Regions from separate parts of the Paenibacillus sp. CCS19 genome, predicted to be linked through region 2. Evidence: riboswitches for the same ligand, from Rfam matches in the RefSeq annotation. Region 2 holds a riboswitch; each other region holds the start of a gene.

What was found. A riboswitch is a leader RNA that binds a small molecule or an ion and turns the genes downstream of it on or off. The one in region 2 is predicted to bind cobalamin.
Region 1: linked by a shared signal. The riboswitch ahead of SBI19_RS27650 (ABC transporter substrate-binding protein) and the one ahead of SBI19_RS11630 (ABC transporter substrate-binding protein) in region 2 are both predicted to bind cobalamin.
Region 3: linked by a shared signal. The riboswitch ahead of SBI19_RS02005 (S-layer homology domain-containing protein) and the one ahead of SBI19_RS11630 (ABC transporter substrate-binding protein) in region 2 are both predicted to bind cobalamin.

Annotation. Positions count from the first base shown of each region.
Region 1 covers NZ_BTCK01000067.1:11,240-19,137, forward strand. Annotated here, with positions in the region: gene cobU (bifunctional adenosylcobinamide kinase/adenosylcobinamide-phosphate guanylyltransferase) at 1-118, opposite strand, end outside; gene cobT (nicotinate-nucleotide--dimethylbenzimidazole phosphoribosyltransferase) at 140-1,222, opposite strand; gene SBI19_RS27640 (ABC transporter ATP-binding protein) at 1,259-2,095, opposite strand; gene SBI19_RS27645 (FecCD family ABC transporter permease) at 2,099-3,136, opposite strand; gene SBI19_RS27650 (ABC transporter substrate-binding protein) at 3,140-4,153, opposite strand; cobalamin riboswitch at 4,331-4,557, opposite strand; gene SBI19_RS27655 (heavy metal translocating P-type ATPase) at 4,629-6,941, opposite strand; gene SBI19_RS27660 (rhodanese-like domain-containing protein) at 7,140-7,454, opposite strand; gene SBI19_RS27665 (YbjQ family protein) at 7,528-7,842, opposite strand; gene SBI19_RS27670 (DUF3889 domain-containing protein) at 7,880-7,898, opposite strand, start outside.
Region 2 covers NZ_BTCK01000013.1:89,690-97,587, reverse strand. Annotated here, with positions in the region: gene SBI19_RS11650 (cobyrinic acid a,c-diamide synthase CobB) at 1-1,102, opposite strand, end outside; gene SBI19_RS11645 (cobalamin-binding protein) at 1,099-1,914, opposite strand; gene SBI19_RS11640 (cob(I)yrinic acid a,c-diamide adenosyltransferase) at 1,936-2,493, opposite strand; gene SBI19_RS11635 (cobyric acid synthase) at 2,505-4,097, opposite strand; gene SBI19_RS11630 (ABC transporter substrate-binding protein) at 4,171-5,160, opposite strand; cobalamin riboswitch at 5,348-5,564, opposite strand; gene SBI19_RS11625 (M48 family metallopeptidase) at 5,728-6,381, opposite strand; gene SBI19_RS11620 (DUF4003 family protein) at 6,470-7,456, opposite strand; gene SBI19_RS11615 (stalk domain-containing protein) at 7,581-7,898, shown strand, end outside.
Region 3 covers NZ_BTCK01000001.1:414,921-422,818, forward strand. Annotated here, with positions in the region: gene SBI19_RS01985 (IMP cyclohydrolase) at 1-583, shown strand, start outside; gene SBI19_RS01990 (NUDIX domain-containing protein) at 663-968, shown strand; gene SBI19_RS01995 (P-loop nucleotide/nucleoside kinase family protein) at 1,013-1,549, shown strand; gene SBI19_RS02000 (antibiotic biosynthesis monooxygenase family protein) at 1,699-2,031, shown strand; cobalamin riboswitch at 2,117-2,311, shown strand; gene SBI19_RS02005 (S-layer homology domain-containing protein) at 2,501-7,555, shown strand; gene SBI19_RS02010 (DUF4430 domain-containing protein) at 7,656-7,898, shown strand, end outside.

The DNA of each region.
Region 1 (7,898 bases), on a different contig from region 2:
CCTCATCGCCAATTGCTGCGGTTGCGACGTAGATCCCGCGATCTGCGAGCTTCGCTGCATATTGCTCAGCGAACGAGCTTTTGCCGCTGCGCGCGCCGCCTGTAATCAATGCTGCCATGCTGAATCCCCCTGTAATAGGCTACCCGCGTGATACACCAGCGCTGTCGAACGTCGCCATCTCACTCATAATCCGCTGTGCCGCCTCGATGAAGTGGAAGCACAACGCTGCGCCCGTTCCTTCGCCAAGCCTCATGGACAGATGAATAACCGGCGAAAGTCCGATATGTTGAAGGAGCTGACCATGCGCCCGCTCGTTCGACAAGTGGGAGCCGATCATATAGGGTACGGAATCCTTGCACAGCGATGCAGCAATAAGCGCTGCCGCCGAGGAAATGAATCCATCGATAACGACCGGACATCTGCGCGCTGCAGCGCCAATAATAACGCCTGCAAGACCCGCGATTTCGAGGCCGCCCACTTTGCTTAGCACATCGATTGGATCGGAAGCATCCGGCTGATTCGTCTCGATTGCACGACGAATGACCGCCATTTTGTGTTTAAGCCGCTCATCGTTAATGCCCGTTCCGCGTCCTGCAGCTTCCTCCGGAGACCCGCCCGTCAACACGGACAATACCGCAGAGCTCGCTGTTGTATTGCCGATGCCCATATCGCCCGTTGCGAACATCCGATAACCGTCCTGCCACAGCTGATCGACGACCTCTATTCCAACAAGAACAGCCTCAAGCGCGGTCTCTCGCGTCATCGCAGGACCTTGGGCCATATTGTTCGTACCGTGCATAAGCTTGCGGCTGATCAATTGCGGATGGCTCAGATCGGCATTGACGCCGATATCGACGCAGCGCACGTCTGCGCCAGCTTGTCTAGCCAGAACGTTAACCGCTGCGCCGCCTGACAGGAAGTTCAACACCATCTGCGGGGTTACTTCGGCCGGGAAGGCGCTTACGCCTTCTTCGCATACGCCATGGTCACCAGCCATGACGATAATGGCCTTGCGTGACAAGTCCGGATACAGCTCGCCTGTAATACCCGAAATCTGAGTTGCAATATCCTCGAGTTTGCCAAGACTGCCCGGCGGTTTGGTCAAGTTAAGCAAATGGTGCTCTGCGCGCAGCATAGCAGACTCGTCCAGCGGTTCGATGTTCCCGATTACTTCTGTCAGCCTGCTGTGCAATTGCAGTTCCTTGTCTAGATTTCCCGTCATGTTATTGCACTCTCCCGTTCGCTCTAATTTTAATGCTCATCGTCCGATCGGCTGCATGAATGGAACTTGATCCGATGAAGAATGTTTCTTCGCCCAATATCCTTCTCGATGCAGCACAATTTGCGGAGGACCGCCTTCTTCTGAGTAAATCACTTCCGCTTCCGCGTTGTACACATCGCGGACCAGCTCCTTCGTGATGACATCTCTCGGATTGCCGGAAGCATATAAGGCGCCCTCTTTCATAACGATCAACCGATCGCAATATAAGGACGCCAGATTCAAGTCATGAAGCACCGCCACTACGATCATGCCCCGCTCGCGCTGCCATTCCAGCACCGTCTCGAGCAGCTGCAGCTGATAGCCGATATCGAGGTAAGTGGTTGGTTCATCGAGCAACATGATCTGTGGATTCTGCACCATGATTTGGGCAAGAGCTGCACGCTGTCGTTCGCCGCCGCTCAATCGATCGAGTGAACGATGCTGGAGCTCGGCAAGCCCCATCCGCTCAAGCGCTGAATCGATCAGCGGAGTCGGATCGTCCGGCTCGTCGCCGAACCAGCCTTGGTACGCGAAGCGTCCCATAGCAACGGTATCACGCACAGAGAAGCCAACTGGAGGCAGACCGCCTTGCTGCAGGACTGCCATCGTTCTTGCCAGCATCTTGCGCGGGTATGCGCCGATCGGCTTCCCTTCCAGCAGAATGCTGCCGGAGGTAGGCTGTTCGGCACCGGACATGAGCCTAAGCAGCGATGTTTTGCCCGCGCCATTGGGCCCGATAATGCCATACATCCCCGGTTCCGAGAAGGAGAACGTCATCTGATTCACAACCGTCGAATGTTCAATTGCCAAGCTGACCCGCTTCGCTTCAATCATCCGTTATACGCCTCCTTTACCGCTTCCCAGCTTGTGACGATACAGCAGCAATGCGAAGAACGGAGCACCGACTAGTGCCGTTACGATGCCGAGTTGAATTTCCCGCGGCGATAATGCAATGCGTGCAACCGTATCTGCCCAGAGGACGAAGATGCCGCCGCCAATCGCGGACAACGGAATAAGTCGACGATAATCTGGACCGACAAGCAGCCGAAGCAGATGCGGCACTACTAGACCAACGAAACCAATAACGCCGGATACCGATACCGCAGCAGCGGTAAGCAATGTTGAACCGATCAACACGATGAGCTTCGTCCGCTCAACGTTGACGCCAAGGTGGGCCGCATGCCTCTCGCCGAATGCGAATAGGTTCAACCGATGCGCGTAGAGCGCAATGAGCGGCACGCCAATGATTAAGAATGGCAGCAGCATGTATACATGCTCCCAGCTTCTCAGCGCCAAGCTTCCCATGAGCCAGTATAATATCTGATTCACAACGCCTTCTGACATCGACACCATGAACGACACGAACGCGCCGAGGAATGATTGTATAATGACCCCTGCAAGAATAAGCGTTTCGAGCGCCATGGCTCCCTTCGAACGAGCAAGCGCAAACACAACGAACAACGTCAAAGCGCCGGTTACGAAAGCAACTAGCGGAATCGTCCATAAACCAATGAGCGATTGTAACCCGAAAAAAATAAGAAAAGCCGCGCCGACGGAGGAGCCGGACGCGACGCCCAGCGTATAAGGGTCAGCAAGCGGATTGCGCAGCACCCCTTGGAAGCCTGCGCCGGCTGTCGCCAGACAAGCGCCGACGAGCACCGCGAGGATGACGCGCGACAGCCGGATCTGCATCACGATCGCGACGTCACTGTCGGACCAATCGCCAAGCAGGTGGATACCGGTTATTTTGTAGATGAGAATGCCCCATACGTCTGACAGCGATAAGCCCGCTGAACCGATCGAAACTGCCAGACCGATAGAAACGACAAGAAGGAGCATGGCTGCTCCTCCATATAAGACTGATCGCAGTCTCATTCGTTATTGAAATCGTTCCGGGTGAATCGCCTTCGCGAGCGCCTGCAGTCCATCTGCAAGACGTGGGCCGACACGGGACAGCGGATCCTCCGGCACCTCGACGAGTCGGTTGTTCTTCACTGCGTCAATGACGTTCCAGCCTGGACGGGCTTTGATGCCTTCCAGAATAGCGTTCGGCTGCTCCGCTAATGCAGGATAAACGATGACTTGCGGGTTGCTCTTGACGATTTGCTCGGCATCGAATTCAAACCAGCCGTTATCCTGCGCAACGTTCTGACCGCCTGCCAGCGTCACCAGCTCATCCATAAACTCGCCTTTGCCGACCGTCCAGCCTGTCGAGAATTCGATGAATACGCTTGGTTTCTCGGCGCCGGCCAGCTTCGATTCGATATCGGCTTTCACTTGGCTCATATGGTCTGTAACTTCAGCAGCACCTTGCTGCTTGTCCGTCAGTACGCCGATGTTCTTGATTTTCTCGATGACGGCATCGTAGGTCTTCGGCTCTGTTGCATATACATTGAGCTTCAATGCGCGCAGCTGCTCGATCGCCTGAGCATTGGCCGTTACGGATGCAAGAATCAGATCCGGATTCAAAGCGGCTACCTTCTCGATGTTGGTCGTCATATCGCCAACCTTCTCGATTGCGCTTGCTTGCTCTGGGTAGTTGCTGTATTCGTCGACTCCGACCACGCTGTCACCGGCTCCGATTGAAAATGCAATCTCCGTCTCGCTTGGGGAAATCGTTACGATGCGAGTCGGTGCCTTCTCAAGCGTAATTTCCGTGCCGGAATCGTCCTTCAACGTCAGCGGATATACCGTTGCGCCTGGCTCCTCGGCTGCAGGCTCCGTCGTCTGGTCATTACTCTGCTCCGCGGACTGTTCCTGCTGCGAAGCGCTCGAAGTATCATTCGTCTTGCTGTCTTTGCTGCCGCATGCGGCGAGCAGCACAAGTACCATTACGATTGCAAGAAGACCTAGCTTCCTCCATTGTCGCAGCTGTGCTTGTTGCTTGTTCATGTCATCTCTTCCTTTCGATCATAGAAAAATAAAAAAGCATTCCCGACACAAGGGTCGGAAATGCTTCAGTCAACGCAGCCCTGCACCTGTCGCGAGCATCTAGTAGATGCACATCGCCAGCTGCTGCATTACGCCAATAAGCGAATATCCAACACCTTCCCTAACCCCACGTAGGTAGATGCATGACCGAGACAGGCAGGTATCCTGACTTGAAGCCCGAATCTGACGTCTTCCCAAGGTGATCCTCAGTGACACTTGTCAGTGCGGTTGCTTGGCTGCTGCTGCATGCCAAACGCTTCTTACAGTGGCGGGTCCGTGCCGGAATTACACCGGCTTCCCTATTGTGCTGTGCGGTTAGCGCAATGTTCGCTCCTCCGCTGAGCACCTGCTCGATTGCATATCCAATTGAATGAACGAAAGTAACTATATCATCGGACATGCGATTTGTCTATCCTTTCCTACTCCTATAAATGACTTATCGCTTCTTCCGTCGCAGCTGGAATCGAAGGATGATCGCATTGCCGACAACCGATAACGAGCTGAGCGCCATCGCCGTCCCAGCCATCCAAGGCTTCAACTGGCCAAGCGCCGCACTTGGTATAACGGCTGCGTTATAGACAAAAGCAAGCACTAGATTTTGCTTCACATTGCGCATCGTCAAACGGCTAATGCGGACCGTATCGGCAACGCCGGTCAGCCTGCCATGCAGCAAGGCAAGCTGACCCGCTCCCATCGCTGCATCAGCGCCCCCTCCGATCGCGAAGCCGACGTCTGCAGCGGCCAGCGCGGGGGCGTCATTCCATCCGTCGCCTACCATTGCGACCGCTCCGTATCGTTTCTGCAGCGAATGAATGAGCGCAACCTTCTGCTCGGGGCGAAGCGAAGCATGCGCTTCTCGGATTCGCAATCGCGTTGCAACGGCTGCTGCAGCTGCTTCGCGGTCGCCTGAGGCAAGCACAATGTGACGAATGCCTGCCTGTCGCAGCATCGCGATCGCTTCCCGCGCATCCGCACGAAGCGGATCCGCAAGCGCAATAGCCCCTTCGCAGCGGTTATCGACGGCGACATACCAGATCGTCTCGCCTTTGCGCTCATGCTCGACTGCGAAACGCCGAATTGAATCCGTCAAGCGCCAGCCATATTTGATCGCATAATCGTATCCGCCGACCGCAACTGTATATCCATCCAATTCAACCGACGATCCACCTTCCGTACGGCTCGCTCTATCACTGGTTGATGATGGTTGCGCTACGTATTGCGCAGACGATGCATTCGTAGACGATGCATGTGCAGCAGCCGCTCGAACCGCGGCAGCATAGGGATGAGAGGCATGTTCCTCCGCAGCCGCAGCCAGCCTCAGCAGCGATGCCGGATGCATCGTATCGGCGTGAACGGCTGTCACTTGCGCACGGCCCTCCGTGAGCGTCCCTGTCTTATCCAGCACAACCGCCTGCAGCTGCGCGGCTGTTTCCAAAGCATCCGCCTGCTTCAACACAATGCCCCGCTTCGCCGAGGCGATCGAAGCCGCCGCAAGCGATAACGGCGTGGCGAGGCCAAGCGCGCAAGGGCAAGCGGCTAACAGAACAGCCAGCGCTCGAATGAATGCCGCTTCTCCATCCCCTTTGGTCCACCAGAGAATGCTGATGACGAATGTTGCGATAGACAGACCAATCATGACGGGTACGAAAACACCGGAAATCGCATCCGCCTTGCGCTGAACGGACGTCTTCGATGCGAGCGCTTCTCGCATCATTGCATGAAGCCTCGACAACGCGGTCGTGGAACCGGCTGCCTTCACATATACGTGCGCTTCACCTCGCGCATTGATTGTACCGGCATACACGCGATCCCCGCGCTGCTTGGCGACAAGCCTGCTTTCTCCGGTCAGCAGCGATTCGTCTGCTTCCGCAGAATGAGATTGAAGCACGCCATCTGCGGGGAACGGCTGGCCCGGTTCAACGATCACTTCATCCCCGGCTTTCAACTGCGCCGATGCAAGCTCTTCCCGCTGTCCATCTCGCAGAATTGTCGCCATCGCAGGCTGAAGCTCACCTAGACTGCCTAGCTCTGAAGCGGTGCGGCCTGCCGCAGCGGCTTCTATCCATTTGCCCAACAGCACAGCCGTTATGACGACTGCCGATGTCTCGAAATAAAGCGCGCTGTCCGCACCTACCGGCAGTCCGCCGCCGCGAAATACCATGTAATGACTGTACAAATATGCGGCAGTCGTTCCTGTAGCCACGAGCACATCCATATTGGCGGCCTTCTGCCTCAGTGCATAGTAGGCGCCGTAATAGAACGGAGCAGCAGGAACCAGCTGGATGATTGTAGCAAGCCCAAGCTGCACCCAGCGGTTCATCAACAGTTCAGGGACGGGTATGAACGATAATGCCTCCATATGATGAGCCATCGGCAACAGCAGCGGAATGGTCATCAATACGGAGAGAATCAGTCTGAGCAAAAGCATCGTTCGTTCCTGCCGATCGAAAGCAGGCCGCTGTTCCGATGACGATTGAAAACCTAACCTCGTAATGACGCTGCCGATATCGTTAACGCTTAATCGCGATGGCTCGTAGACGATCCATGCCGAACGGGACGCATAGCTGACCGCTGCCTGCTTCACGCCGGGAAGGCGCCCTACGGCTTTCTCAATCCGCGTGGCACATGCCGTACAATGCATGCCGCCGATTCGAAGATCGACCGATATCGGATCGAATGACGCGGCATCGTTTGGATGAGATTCAGCGTCTGTTGGTACAAGCGGAGGGGTCATCATTGGCAAAGACATAGACGCATCACTCCTTCTTCGTCTCACACCATTGTATGTCCACTCCTTAAGAAGCATGTCTCATCTTATCCCTCGGCCGTTTAAGCATCTATCAACTCACTACTCCCTATACGCAAAGCAAAAGCCCGCCTCCACCTCGTCTATTCGGACGAGGGGAATGCGAGCTTCTAATGGATACATGTGCGCTTCCTATTACGCTTACGCGCCTGTTACCACTTTACCGTTCCAGTTGAGCATGCCGCCTGCAACATTGACGACTTCGTAGCCGAGCGCCGTCAAATAATCGCATGCTCTGCTGCTGCGATTGCCGCTTCTGCACATCAGAATGAATGGCTCTTCGCCGCCGGCTGCCAGCTCCCCAACCCGTGCTTGCAGCTGCGAGAGAGGAATGCTGATCGCTTCCGCCACATGACCGTCTTCCCATTCATCTGGTTCGCGAACATCGATCAGATACAGCTTCTCGCCTTGCTCGAGTCTTTCGCGCAACTCGTCGGTGCTTATTTCATCATACATAATTCCTATCTCCTTCAGCTGCTGATATGGTCGTTCATTCCATTGTAACTAGATGGCGGTAGGAATGTCCACCTTAGCGGTATTTCACTGCCGTGCCGCTAACCGCAACCATGAGCATGCCGTCTCGGATAACCTCATAATCAATGTCAACGCCGACGATGCCGTTCGCGCCGAAACGTACGGCCTGCGCCCGCATTTCTTCGAATGCGACGTCTCTTGCTTCTTTCAGCTTGTTCTCGTATGCGCCGGAACGGCCGCCGATCACATCGGTAATGGAGGCCAAGAAATCACGTACAATGGTAGCGCCCATGATAGCTTCGCCTGTAACGATTCCGATGTACGCCTCGATTGCATGCCCTTCGAACGCATTCGTGGTCGTCATTAACATGATTGATCATCCTTTCTGCTTACCTTTCATATTGGGTTCATTGCAATTCCGTCAGC
Region 2 (7,898 bases):
TTCGTACGCGCCCCGGAATGATGCCGATCATTGGATAACCGACTCCATCGCGCGCGATCATCTCCTCCGTCAGCACCATGAACCCGCCGCACTCTGCAATCGTCGGCAGCCCTCGGCGAATGGCTGAACGAATCGATTCCAGCGTCTCAACCTGCCGGGACAGCGCCTCCGCGAATTCCTCCGGAAAGCCTCCTCCGAGATACAGCCCGTCTGCATCCGGCGGCACCAATTCGCCTCGCAGCGGCGAGAAAGGAACGATATCCGCGCCGTAGTGCGACAGCAGCTCGAAGTTCTCCGGATAATAGAAGCTGAACGCTTCGTCTCTCGCTACTGCAATCTTCACCTTGGGCGAGATGGGATCCCCTGCAAACAGGGAGCTACCATGTATATGTATTGCCGCGCTCGCACTCTCCTTAACGGTCCCCATCGCCTTCAGCAGCCGGTCCAGCTCGAATCCGCTTTTAACCCGCTCCGCCAGCAGCTCGAAGAATGGAGACAACTCCCCTCTCTCGATGGACGGCACCAAGCCCAAATGTCGCTCCGGCAGAACAAGCTGGTCGCCATGCTCAAGGTATCCGACAACCGGAATGCCGCACGCCTGCTCGACTGCCTTCTGAATCATTTCAAAATGCCCGCGGCTGCCGACCTTGTTCGCTACAACGCCAGCAATTCGAACATCGGGATCGAAGCTCTGAAAACCTTTCACAATGGCTGCCGCACTCCTTGCCATGCCGCTGCAGTCGACGACCAGCAGCACCGGACTGTCGATCAGCTTGGCAATGTCCGCCGTGCTCCCCTCATTGCTGAGCGGGTCCTTCCCATCGAACATTCCCATTACGCCTTCAACGATGGCGATATCCGCCCCGCGAGCGCCTCTCTCGAACAGCTCGCGAGCAGCGGCCGACGCGCACATCCAGCTGTCCAAGTTGCGAGAAGGCCTGCCTGTTGCAGCCGTATGATAAGTCGGATCGATGTAATCCGGACCGCATTTGAAGCCCTGCACGGCATAACCTAAGCTCTGGTACGCTGCCATCAATCCGATGGCGACCGTCGTCTTGCCCTCTCCGCTTCCGGGTCCCGCTATAACAATCGACCGTGTCATGCCAGCCACTCCTCCAGCTTCGCTTCGTCATATGCGGGATAGTGATCGGGGTGCAGCGCAGCAGCCAGTTTGCTAAGCCCGGCGACTAATCGCGGCGATGGTCGGCAATACAGCGGCTCCTCCATGACCAGCACGTTGCTGTCTCGAACAGCACGAAGCTCCGACCCTCCCAAACGGCTGCTAACGGTATTCGGCTTAACGAGATGCTGCTGTATGCCGACCCAAGCAAGCAGGATATAATCGGGATCACGACCGACAACATCCTCCCAATCGGTCTGCACGCTCGCCCTCTCATCATCGGCAAATACATTGACCGCGCCCGCCAGCTCGCTAATTTCAGTCAACCAATTGGCGCCGCCTGGCGTAAAGACCGGCTTCGGCCACCATTCCCAATATAACCTCGGCCTCTCTGTCACCGCCCGGCTTATTTCGCGATATTGATCCAGCATATGCTCATACCGTTCTCGTGCCGCAGTAGCATGCGCCAGCGTATCCGTTGCAGCGCCTACAGTCAGCATATTGCTGCCGATATCGGCCAAGCTGTTTGGATCAAGGACAATATACGGAAGCTTCCGCTCCTCCAGGCGTTCGATATTTCGTTCCATGCCTGGAACGCTCAGCGACGCGACGACCAGATCCGGCCGAAGCGCCTCCAGCGCGTCCATATCGATATCCATATCCGAGCCCAGCCGAGGAACGTTGTTCAGCGTCTGCGGCCAATCCGAATATTTATCGACGCCAACAATCCGATCAGCTAAGCCGACGAATGCGAGCAGTTCTGTATTGCTTGGACACAGCGATGCGATTCTCATGGCTCCAGACCTCATTTTTCTTTAAAATTCGATGCCGCGAACAGCCGGCACGCCTTCATCATAATAATGCTTATGCGGCTTCATCTCCGTTACGAGATCGGCAGCCGCCAATACCTCCGGCTGCGCATCGCGCCCGGTCAGCACGAGATGCAGCCCTTGCGGACGGCGCTGAATCGTCTCCAACACGTCTCCAAGCGGCAGTACATCGTCAATCGGGAAACGGTCGATCGCGAGCGCATTGTTGATCTCATCCAGTACGACAAGCCCATGCTCTCCAGAAAGAATCCGTTCCTTCGCATAAGCCCACGCCTTCGCCAGCGCCTCGCGATGCTCCTCCGGCGTCTTTAGCCAGGTAAAGCCGACGCCCATCTGATGAATCGGAATATCCAGCTTGTCGAGCATGATCGCCTCGCCATACGAACGTTCCGGCGATTTAATGAACTGAATGATCAATGGCTTTAATCCTCGTCCTGCGGCACGAATTGCCACGCCGATCGCTGCCGTCGTTTTTCCTTTGCCATCGCCAGTATAGACAAGCACCAACCCTCGTTCCTTGCTAGGCTTGCTTGCTTCCGTCATCTCGTTCATTGCTATTTCCCTCCGTTCATGATCTTGTAAATCGCCGCCATATCGACATGCTTGCGAACATGGTCGGCCAGTCGATCGAAGCTCATCTCCCGCAGACGGCCGAACGGGGTTTCTTCTTCGGACAACGGCAGTCCCTTGCTATGACGCGCTTCGTTCAGCCAATTATGGCGAAACTGATCATTGTGAAAAATATGATGGATATACGTACCCCATAGGAGGCAGTCATATGATATGGCTCCATCCAGATGATACGAAGTTGACTCTTCATTCAAGCGGCTTGACCGGATGCGGAAAGGCTGCATGACTGGATCCGTGAAGGTCGTCCGACCCATATGAATTTCATACCCTTCCACCGTTATCGCTTCGTTCAGACCTGCCCCGAACGTTCCTGTCACCCGCTCCGTCGTCTTCTCCTTCGCGAATACCGTCTCCATTGGGAAGATGGCCAGTCCCGCCAGCTCCGGAACGTTCGATTCAACGCCGTCGGGGTCGAGCAGCCGTTGGCCCATCATCTGGTAGCCCCCGCAGATGCCTACCGCTCTGCCGCCCTCTCGGATGTGTTTAAGCAGCAGTGCTTCAAGGCCTGATTCTCTTAGGAACAGTAAATCCTCCACTGTGTTTTTGCTTCCGGGTATAATGACGATGTCCGGCTCTCCCCACTCGCGTGCATGACGCACATAACGAAGGACGACGCCGGGCTCATGCTGCAGCGGGTCAAAATCGGTGAAATTCGAGATGCGAGGCAGCCGTATCACGACAATATCCAGCTCATCGCTCGAGGTCGCACGCGCACGGTAGCCTCGGGCGTCCAGCGATGCCCCATCCTCGTCTTCCAGCTGCAGCCCGCCGAGATAGGGTACGACGCCAAGCACCGGCTTGCCGATTCGCTGCTCCAGCCAATCTACGCCGGGCGTCAACAGCGAGACATCCCCGCGGAATTTGTTAATAATAATGCCTTTCACGCGGTCCCGTTCTTCCGGCTCCAATATTTCCATCGTGCCGACGATCGCTGCGAATACGCCCCCACGATCAATGTCGGCAACCAGCAGCACCGGAGCGTCTGCCCAACTTGCCAGCCGCATATTGACAATGTCTCGATCCTTCAGGTTCACTTCCGCCGGACTGCCGGCTCCTTCGATCACGACAATGTCATGATCATCACGGAGACGGGCAAGCGCCTCCCTCACGATGGCCCCTGCCTTGGGAAGGTAGTGCTCCCGATAATCCCGTGCGGCCATATCCATCAGCGGTTTGCCATGCACGACAACCTGCGATACCATGTCCTTCGTTGGCTTCAGCAGGATCGGGTTCATATCGGTCGTCGCCGCAATGCCGCAAGCATCCGCCTGCATTCCCTGCGCTCTGCCGATCTCTCGGCCATCAGGCGTCACATAAGAGTTGAGCGACATGTTCTGCGACTTGAAAGGGGCCACCTTCCTGCCGTCTTGCTTGAAGATACGACACAGCGCTGTCGCAAGCAGACTCTTGCCGACATCGGACGCCGTACCCTGCAGCATGATCGTTGCGGCGGGATGCCGCGAGTCTGTCCCTTCGGTCTCGTACGACACTTTAGTATTGAAGCAGTCCGACATCATGAATTCCCTCCTAAAGTGAAAGAAAGAGGAGCACAATCTCGGCTCCTCCTCTGCATCTACCATTGATCGCTTGTTATTTGACCGCTCCAGGATAAAGCGCGTTCGAGATTGCAAGCAGACCTTGCGTAATCCGCGGGCCTGGACGGGACAGCAAATTGCCGTCAACGCCGATTACCTGCTTGTCTTTCACCGCTTTAATCTGGTCCCAACCCGTGCGGCTGTAGATCAACTGATCGATCGTTTTGCCGCTGTCGTTGTCCATTCCGTCCAGCGTATACATAATAACGTCCGGGTTGTCGGCGACGATTCGCTCCTCATTGATCTGATACCAGCCTGCCACATCCGACGCGATATTGATGCCGCCTGCCAGCGTGATGAGTTCATCCATGAACTCGCCGCTGCCGACCGTCCAGCCCGGCGAGAACTCGATGTACATTTTCTTCTTATCCTTAACGGTCGCCGCCGCATCCTTCACCTTCTGGATGTCCGCATTCATCTGTCCGACCAGCGCTTCCGCTTCCGGCTGTTTATCCGTGATTTGACCCAATAACAGAATCTCGCTCAGCACATCGTCCACCGATTTCGGATTCGACGCGAACACCTTCAGACCAAGCGAGTTCAGATGCTCGAGCGCCTCTTCGCTGATCGAGATGCCGGACACGACAAGGTCAGATCCCGCAGCGACGATCGCTTCTGCATTAGGCTCGACTACGCCGCCGACTTTTGTTTTGCTCTTCGCCTCCTCCGGATAGTCATCGTAGTCCGATACGCCTACGATCCGGTCGTTCAAGCCGAGCGCGAACAACATTTCCGTCTCTGCCGGCGAAGTCGATACAATTTTCTCAGGCGCTTTCTCGAACGTGATTTCTTTGCCCGATGCGTCCTTCACCGTAAGCGGATAGACCGTGCTCTTGGCTTGCTCTGTCTGTTCTTGTGAAGTTTCTGACGTCGCGTTCGAAACCGCATCCGCGTTCCCTTTGGTTTCCGTGCTCTTGTCCGCTCCGCATGCCGCCAACATCACAGCTAGCATAGCTGACATCAAAACTAGTAAAATACGTTGCATTCTTCTCTTCCCCTTACCGATTGTAATGGCGAGAATGCGCACAGTCCGATCCATTTTCATGAAAGGCCATACAACGAAAAAAACCTTGTCTCCATAAGGAAACAAGGCGATACAAATCAGGAAAATAAACAAGCAAACAGACAAAAGCGTCTGCCCTGATCGACCGATCCTTTCCGCGAAGGAGCTTCATTGGCGTACCGATTAGGCAGGTCTCCTGGCTTACGGGTTCATGACTTCCTCGCCTTCCCATTCGATAACGAACAGTGGCACTTCGAGGTCGTCCCCGTATTACAGTGGCGGGACCGCACCGGATTTGCACCGGTTTCCCTTTTAACCCTGCGCAGTCCCCTTGAGCGCTAACAGCTCTTGAAGACCGACAAGGCACCTAATGGCATAAAAATATGATGGTTTTACGCAAAATCTCCCACTCATTATAACCGAGACTTGCGCAACTGGGAAGGCGGTTCGGCCGATTGACAAGCAATTGTAACATGCCGGTCCAAATTCATATTCTCTTCTCCTATCGAACTAAAGCGACGACATCATCTTCTATTAAATACCATACAGCTAGAGCGTCATCGCCTGCCCATATCGAGCTAGGAAAGCTTCCTTCTCCTTATAATCGGGCATAATGCTCCCAATGAGCCGCCAGAAGGAGCGGTCGTGATTCATATGCTTGAGATGGCATAGCTCATGCACGATGACATAGTCGATCACATCGACCGGAGCCATGGCTAGACGATAGTTGAACGTTAGCTGTTTACTCGAGCTGCAGCTGCCCCATTTGGTCGCCGACTCGACGATTTCGATCGATTTGGGCATCAGCTTCAACTGTCGCTGGTATCCCGTAATTCGTTCCAGAACAACCTTCTTGCAGCTGGCAAAATAAAACTTCCTTAGCCGCAGTCGAAGCTCCTCCTCGCTTGCTGCCGCTGTATCAATCAGTTCATCGAGCGTGTAATAGCGGCCGAGGTGAAGGAATTTGCCATGATCCTCATACTCTCGGATATGCGACACATCGCGCGCCCGCTCGATTGCATCAAGCTGCGCCGCGATCTGCTTCCCATATTGCTGCACGGCGCGCACGATCAGCTCTTCGCTGGTGCCGTTCGGCGCCTTCACGGTAACCAATCCCGTCGGGTCGACATGGATGGATAACTTGTTCCGCTGTCCATAGGACACGTGGAATTGTATGATTCGTTCATCTTGTTGAATATGCATAGGCCCTATTATAGCGCAAAAGCTGCGACGACGGGTAGCGGCTGTGCGTGCAGTAGAAATCCGTCTACCGATGCAGCCTCCGTGCCAATCAATCTGACGAGGACGAAGACGATGCAGCTACTACAGATGCCGTTGCCGCCGCCGTCATTGCCGCCTCCTGAGCGATCAGAATGTTCGTCAAGCTCGTGCTGAGCGTCGTAAACGAGACACGGCTGGACAGCTCTTGCACATGCTGATACGCGACCAAAGCAGTGCAGTAGAGCAGAAGCTCGGGTTCTGTGACGGACCATCTGCCGAACCCCTTCTGCGTCCGCAGCCATTCGAACGTTTGCACCAGATTCTCGACAAGCTCGCCATCCTCACTAGGAAGCAGCGCCAGTACACCTATGGACGACAACGTATCTGATCGATCCATCTTGATTCCCCTGGAACGAAAAGCATCTTTCAGCCTCAGCACCCGCGCTGCCGGCTCCTCATCTCCCGCTCCTAGCACCAGCACCTGGGTTAAGGCTTGCAAGGCATTGCCTCGGCGCAGCTCAGATTTCAATTCGGTGTAGAACTGCTCCATTCGAGCGGTTCCCGCTTCGACCTCAATATCCGACAGCGCCAGCATGGCGGCATAGATATAGTCATCCTGCCCCGTCAGGTAAGGATGATTCGATTTCATCGCGGTGTAGAAAGCCTTGGCTCTTGCGACCACATCCGCGAATTGATCCTTCGTGGAATGGGCAGCAATCTGGTACGCAGCGACCGGGAGGTAAGGCGATGACCGGAACTTCACATTTTTCAACAGATCAAAGACATCCAGTGCATGAAGCAGACGCGTATCGGGCTCATCGGAGAGCGCTAGCTGAGCAGCAAAACTAACGTTGCCTCTGAACGAAGAAAACATGCCTGTGTTCTTCTTGATTCGATCCATATTGTCCTTAATGGCGGCTATATCGACTTGTTTATCCTCGACGGCATACAACAGTGCGGCCAACCGGTTCACCATGCCATGATGCCAGGCGAATCCCTTCTTCATCGCGCCAGCGTTCTCCACGAACAACGAGAGCCGTTCTCTATTCTCCTTCATGCTCTATTCTCCTCTATAAGCGAATAAGTCCTTGGAATCATTTTACAATTGCAATATTCTATGTACAATATTAACTGGAATTTTCCAATTTGAAACCATGCATTAGTCGGGAGGAAGTGACGGTATGAAGAAACAATGGATTGCAGCCGGAGCCGCGGCTATTCTGCTAGCGAGCACCAGCGCTGGCGTATATGCAGGTACGAAGCTTCAACAGATCAAAGCGTATTTGGACCCTTCGATGAAATTCAAGGTGGATGGGAAGCCGTTTCAACCTCAGAACGACAAAGGCGCCGCTCTAGCCCCAATTTCCTACAACAACAGCACCTATCTTCCTGTACGGGCCATTTCCAAGGCATTAGGCGTTGCCATTGAATATGACGGCAAGACCAATACGATTCTGCTCGGCGAGAAGGTCGATGGCATTCCGATCGCCGACAGCTTC
Region 3 (7,898 bases), on a different contig from region 2:
CAGCCGCAACCGCGTATTCGAGCGAGAAGGAAATCATGTGAAGAACTCGGCGTTCGATCCAACGCTGATGGAGGATCCGTCGCTCATCATCTATTATCCAGTACGAGATTGGAACGGTATGCATATCGTCACCAATGGCGATCAGACGGATACCGTCTATGACGGCATCAAACAAGGAAATACGTTCATACAGCTGCTGATGACACGCGAGTTCGAACCTGATGCGCCGCACTATACGCCGCGTATCTCTGCAATGCTCGACACTGCGAACCAATCGTATACGCTCTCGATTCTGAAGACGCATGATAATGATCCGGCAGTATGTTTGCGGCAATTCTATCATTACAGCTCGTTCAAATCAGGGATGGGACATTGCATCCATACGTACCGTGCGGAAGAGAACGGGGTTCTGAAACCGTTCGTAGGCGAGCCTTTCGAGGTGCCGCTATGGGATTCCATCGAAGACACTGCCAATTACTACTGGGAACGGCTGCATGCCGATAACAAAATCTCGCTGCTCGTAAAGTTTATCGATGTGCGAACAGAGGAAGTTCATCTCGAAATTCGAAATAAGAATGTGTAGATTCTGACTAGCAGAGCTGCTGCGATATCCGTGTTTAAAAGTAGCGCGAGAACGACTCTTGCAACTGGAGGGAAATACGATGTCTATTGTGACGGACGCCAAAGGCAATGTACTGCTGGATTTGATTAAGATATCCGAATCAGAGCTATCTACTAGGGAGCTTGATGCACCGTTCACGCATGCGTTAATCGTTGTTAGATGCCAGGGTAAATCGCTGATGATGTTTAACAAATGGCGCAGCAGCTGGGAGCTGCCCGGCGGCGTAATCGAGTCCGGTGAATCAGCAAGGGATTGCGTGTGCAGGGAGCTGTACGAGGAGACGAATCAGACGGTAAGCGATATCATATTCATCAGATATCGGTGCAGTTGCAATCATAGACCATAAACTGATAGAGCTGGCTATTTCGGATGAATAAGGAGCGAGCAACCATGACTGAACCACTTGATCTAGCGAAACTTATCGATCGGGAGCGCGATGGCGATCATTCCGTTGTTATTCTAATGTGCGGCATTGCTGGTTCAGGGAAGACTACACTGTCGCAGCAGTTAGCTGAACAACAGGGCTATAGTCGACTATCGATCGATGAGGAAGTGTGGCGGACTTATGGTCGGTACGGGGTTGATTATCCGATTGAACAGTATCGAGCGAAGCTAGATGCCGCACATCAACGGCTGTTTGCTCGACTTATCGCACTTATTCAAGCGAAGAAACATGTGATCGTCGACTCCAGCTTCTGGAATCGTCGTGAACGTGATCGATATAAGCAATTAATAGAAGAAGCCGGCGGACGCTGGCGGCTGCTTTACTTGCGTGTTCCTCCAGACGAATTGCGTCGACGGCTTAAGGTGCGCAGCGAGCGATTCGATGCGAACGCTGCTTTTCCCATTACGGAAGAGCTTCTAACCACCTTCATTAACGGCTTCGAGGAACCGAGTGGTGAAGGGGAAATTATCATTGATAATTAGTACGGATTTCTTCTTTATTTGAAGCGATAGGTTAAACCACTTATTGGATGCTTGTCTATCATAGGATGATAGCGTATGGTAGATTTGTTAGGTTGTACGAAGCGTACTGTGCAACCATTCTATACCTATCCATAGGAGGTACGAATACGATGAGCGGAATTGCAAAGACGCCGCAACCCCCGTATTATGCGGTGATTTTCACATCCGAACGGACAGACGGGGACCTAGGTTATGGTGCGATGGCCGATAAGATGGTTGAACTTGCTTCGAGCCAACCTGGATTTCTTGGTGTTGAGAGCAGCAACCGCGACGAAGAGAGACTCGGAATTACAGTATCATACTGGGAGTCCTTGGAGGCGATCCGTAACTGGAAGGAGCATTCGCTGCATCGTGTCGCACAGGAACGAGGAAAGTCGACTTGGTATTCGAAATACGCGCTTCGCGTGTGCAAGATAGAGCGAGACAGCTATTTTGAAATGTAATCGCATGTCGTTTCGGGACCATGTTTGTGAACTTTTTCATAGACAGTCCATGCAATAGTCTGTATGATGAACAGGATAAATAATTGAATACAAAGTCCGTAAAGGTGCAGCCTTGCTTGCAAGTCTGCTTAAAAGGGAAGTTCGGTTACAATCCGACGCGGTCCCGCCACTGTAATTGATGAGCACCTCTATATGAAGCCACTGGTTGTTTAGACGCTGGGAAGGCATAGAGATGCGATGAATCATGAGCCAGGAGACCTGCCTTTATGTGAATTTTCTTTATTCTTCGGGGGGTGAGAATAAGAAAGACGTAACGGATACAAATGATGTATCTGATAGGTTCGAAGTGTGCAGCTGGCTTCAGCATGCACATTCGACCTTTATTAAGCCGCCCTCGAGGGCGGCTTTTTTGCGTTTTTGAACATCGGTAATTGTACGGATTCTAATTAGTTACGAGGAGCGTTATAGGATGAAATTATCAAGTAAATTAAGGCGAACATCTGCGAGAGCGGCATTGAAGCTTCTGCTCGTCATTGCGGTGTTCATTACGAGCTTCACGCAAGCTTTTCAAGTTTATGCGGAAGTGGATTCCGTTCCAGCTTCGCGTACAGCAGCCGAGTCTATGCAAGATACATCGAGCAATACCGAACTGGCGGATGTGTCTTCTCCAACGACTGATCCACTTCTTACAGAAGTTCAGACGGCTATCGAAGGCGCTGCACAAAGCATGCTCAGCCTTGCGAAGATCGGAGACTGGCAGGCTGTCGGTCTTTCGAAGGCAGGGAAGAAGCTTCCTAGCAATTATGCAGCAGGTCTATATAAGACGCTTGTTGCGAATAAAGGTACCTTCACGCTGGTGACGGACTACGAGAGAACGGTAATCGGTCTTACGGCGGCGCATCAAGATGCGACGAAGTTCGCCGGATACAATCTGATTGAGAAGATCTATAACAATGCGAGAATGACCAATCAGGGACTGAATGGTCCTCTATATGGGCTTATCGCACTAGACAGTGGCAGATACGCGGTTCCAGCCGATGCGGTCTGGACTCGCGAGAAGCTCGTCGCTGCCATTATTGCATTGCAGAAGGCAGATGGAGGCTTTGCGCTCGGCGGCGGTGCCAGCGATCCAGATATCACGGCCATGACGCTGACTGCTCTATCACCTTATGCGGGCCAAGCAGATGCACAGGCCGCGATCGGCAAAGCTGTAGAGTGGCTGTCGCTCAAACAGCAGGCAAATGGCGGTTACCTCTCATGGGGAGCGGATGCTAGCGAAAGTGTGGCTCAGGCGATCATTGGACTTACTTCGCAAGGTATCGATCCAACAACTGACCGTTTTACGAAAAATGGCGTCAACCTCGTCCAGAAGCTGCTCAGCTTCCGCTTAGCGAACGGAACATTCTCGCACACGCCTGGGGCTGCTTCGAACGGCATGGCGACAGAGCAAGCGCTGCAGGCGCTTCTTGCCTACAATGCGTTCAAGTCAGGTGGCAATCGCCTGTATGATTTCGGAACGCCGCAAACATATGGCTGGCCGGCGCAGTGGATTCTTGGATCAAGCTGGTCCGACACCGAATGGCAGGCGGTAGCCATTGCCCGCGCAGGGTTGAGGGTGCCGGACAGCTATCTATCAACGCTTCCTTCGCTGGCTTTCATCAAAGAGTCCCCTGAGTATGCTTATGTGACGGATTACGAGCGGCTTGTAATCGCATTGTCTGCGCTGCGTCAAGATGCTGCTGACTACGACGGCATGAATCTTGTAGAACGAATCTACAACAGCGACATCATGGAGAACCAAGGAACGAATGGTTTAGTGTTTGCACTGATTGCTCTTGATAGCGGTGAGTACACAACGCCTAGCGATGCGAAGTGGGATCGTACGAAGCTGTTGAAAGCGATCTTGGATCGTCAGAAGGCGGATGGCGGCTTCGCCTTAAACACAGGCGCCAGCGATCCAGATGTGACGGCGATGACACTGACCGCACTCGCGTCTTACATGAGCCAAGCCGATGTGAAGACCGCAGGCGATCGAGCAGTTGAATGGCTGTCCTTGAATCAACAGGCGAACGGCGGATATTTGTCATGGGGGACCGATTCGAGCGAAAGCGTATCGCAAGCGATTATCGCCCTGACGTCCAACGGTATTGACCCGACGAGCGCTAAATTTACGAAGAATGGCATTACGCTGCTGGATAAGCTGTTCAGCTTTTACCAATCGGATGGCGGATTCTCTCATGTCATTGACCCGCAAGCGGCTTCTGACGCCATGGCAACCGAGCAGGCTCAGCAAGCTCTTACCGCATACGAGAAGTTCGTGCGCGGAGAGGGACGCTTGTACCAGATGGGCAAGCCGCTATTGACGGTATCCATCCAAGTAGAAGGGCCGCAAGGTCCGATCGCAGAAGGCAGTGCAAGCGGCACGAATGCACTGGCGGCACTCCAGAACCTTCTGTCAGAGAAACAAGTGCCAATTGCGGTAACGGACTCATCGTTCGGCAAATACGTATCCGCCATTAACAATATCGTAGCAGGTACATACGGCGGCTATGATGGCTGGATGTTCAACATCTATCGCGCTGGTAAATGGATTTTCCCATCCGTTGGCATGGATGCGTTTGAACTGAAGAAGAATGACCGAGTTGTCGTTTATTACACCGGTTCCGACACCCAGATGGTCGATTCCATTCAAGTAACGCCAGCTGAACCCAAAGCTGGGGAATCCTTCACTGTTGCGGTGACTCAGGTCACCTCCGTATGGAACAATGATGCTCAAAGCAGCGAGATCGTCAAATCCGCTGCAGCAGATGTGCAAGTTAAGATTGGCGGCACGACTGTCACAACAAATAACGAGGGCATAGCGACGTTCAGCGGCGGCTTTGCGCAAGCTGGCACGTACACCGTCGAAGTAACTGGTTATGTGACTGATCAAGCACCGAATCTTGTTCGTTCGACGAAACCGCTTGTCATTGCGCCAGCTTCTACGACGAACCCAGGCAACGGTGGATCGATCACAAGTTATGTGACGCTGTCCGTCAACGGCGATAGTCAGAAGGGAACGATTCTTGCATCGAAGCAGGTCGCGCTTCAAGCCGGCGATACAGCTTTCACGGTTCTGGCGCGAGAGCTGCCGGGCAAGATTCGTTATGAGGGCTCGGGCGCTGCGATCTATGTGCAAGGCATTGACGGCCTAAGCGAGTTCGATCGCGGCCCGGACAGCGGCTGGATGTACGCGGTTAACGGCATTTTCCCAAATCATAGTGCGGGTATCCACACTCTCCATGCAAATGATGTCGTTGCATGGCGCTACACGAAGGATCTCGGCTGCGACCTAGGTGCTTGTTATACGCCAGGCACAGGTACGGGCACGGGCGCAGGTGCTGGCACAGGATCAACGACTCAACCAGGCGCTGTTATTGACGTGCCGAAGGATCTTCAGAAGGATTACGAGCTGAAGCCGACCAAGGAACAAGCTTCGCAGCCGATTACGCTGAACATCCCGGATGTCCAGCATAAGATCGTATTGAATACGGAAGAGTCGACAGACGGGCTTCCTCAACTGACGGCGAACAAAGGCAATTTGACCCTTTCCGTTGAGCAGGGAACGAAGATTTTATCGGGGCAGTCGAGCCTAGAACTGTTTACCGGCATCGACCCAACACGTGCAGATCTGCTTAAGCTTATCAATGGCCAACAGGCACAAGGCACAACGGTTAACAGCATTATGCATGCGTTCCTCATGGGCGCGGCAGATTCCTCGTATACGTTCGATCGCACACTGACGCTTACGATCAAGGGAGCGAAGGGACAACTAGCTGGTTTTATTCAAAATCAATCGTTCACCCAAATCAAGCTGTTCGCTTCGGATGAAGAAGGCAAGAAAGCAACAGCAGGCAAAGAGCTCATCACTTACGCCTACTTAGTCGGCGACGATCTGATCATTAAGACGAACCACTTCACTTCGTTCGTTACGTACACGACACAAGCAGCATCGACGGAAGTAGAGCTTAGCGCATTGTTCTCCGATGCGAAACAAGTATCGGCTTGGGCTGTGCAATCGATCGAGGATGCTGTGCAGAAAGGCTTCGTACAAGGCAGCGGCGGCAAATTGAGCCCTAAAGGATCGGTGACGCGCGCGGAGTTTACGAAGCTGATGGCGGCGGTGCTTAAGCTGGAGGTAGAGCAGTCAGCAACGACTTCCTTCAAGGATATCCAGCCGACAGCATGGTACAGCCCTTATGTAGAAGCAGCGTACAAGGCAGGTTTCATTACGGGTTATAACGGCGAGTTCAAACCGAATGATACGCTTACGCGTGAACAAATGGCCGTCATGATCGTTCGAGCGTTTGGTGTTGAAGAAGGAGAAACTTCATCAACAACATTAAATATTAACGATATTAACCAAGTATCATCATGGGCACAATCCGCTGTGAAGACTAGTCTCGCGCTGCAATGGATGAACGGCGTAGGCAGCAAGTTTGATCCAGCTGGAACCGTAACACGCGAGATGGCGTTTGTCGTTGCGATGCGTTCGTATGACTACAAGTCCGACGGTACGGAGCAAGAACTGCCTGCTGTTGAAGTTCACAAGCAAGCGGTCGAGAAGCAAATCGCACGAACCGCACAATACTTGCTCAAGTCTGTGACGAACCCTACCGTATCAACTCTTGGCGGCGAATGGACGGTACTGGGATTGGCACGTTCGGGCGAGAAAGTGCCAGCTTCTTGGTATAACACGTATTACGCAAACCTAGAGAAGACGCTGAAGGAAAAGGAGGGCAACCTCCACAGTGTCAAATACACCGAGTATGACCGCGTCATTCTGGCGCTGTCTGCTCTCGGCCGCAGTGTGGACGATGTTGCAGGCTACAATCTGCTCGAGAAGCTGGCTGACTTCGATACGTTGATCAAACAAGGAATCAATGGTCCGATCTTCGCCCTTATCGCATTAGACAGCAACCAGTATGAGATCCCTATCGTGAAGAGTGTATCCACACAGACGACAAGAGAAGGCCTCATCCGGTTCATTCTAAACCGTCAGATTGCAGGTGGGGGATGGGCTCTCGGAGAGAACGCCACGGCTGCGGACGCAGACGTAACGGGAATGGCGATTCAAGCGCTTGCACCCTATTACACGGATAACGCAGACGTTAAGGCCGCAGTTAATAAGGCGCTCGCATGGTTGTCTGCACAGCAGCAGTCGGATGGCGGTTTCGCAAGCAACGATGCGAACAACGTAGAGAGCGCAGCGCAGGTTATCGTCGCGTTGACGAGCTTGGGGATCAACCCGCATACCGATACCCGTTTCGTGAAAAATGGTCATTCTGTCGTTGATGCACTCATGAGCTTCGCAGCCGCAGAAGGCGGTTTCTATCACATTAAGGCTGGCGGCAATGATAACGGCGGCGCCCAGCCAGGCATGGCTGATCCGATGGCTGCGGATCAAGCGATGTACGCGCTGGTCGCGTACGATCGACTGCTCGGCGGCAAGACAAGTCTGTATGACATGACGGATGTAAAGTAAGTTGCATGTATCTCAGCGCATGGATAGAATGCAGTGAACACGAGAGAGGCAAGGGCATACTGAATGCCCTTGCCTCGTTATTTGGGGGTGTACATCACGTATGAAGCTGTCCGCGAAGAAATGGCTTACTTTAGTCGTTATCGTAATGGTACTAGCCGTTGCTTACTTCTATGGCGGGAACGGTTCGTTCACCAGCAATAAGTCTACGACTGGAACGACCGCGGATCTAACGATCAAAGATACGATAGGATCGGTATCGCTTGAAGCCGCCTCGTCTGATGAAACGCCGGATTCATCGCAAGCGGACAATCCGAATTCAACATCCACAGATGACGTTTCGCAA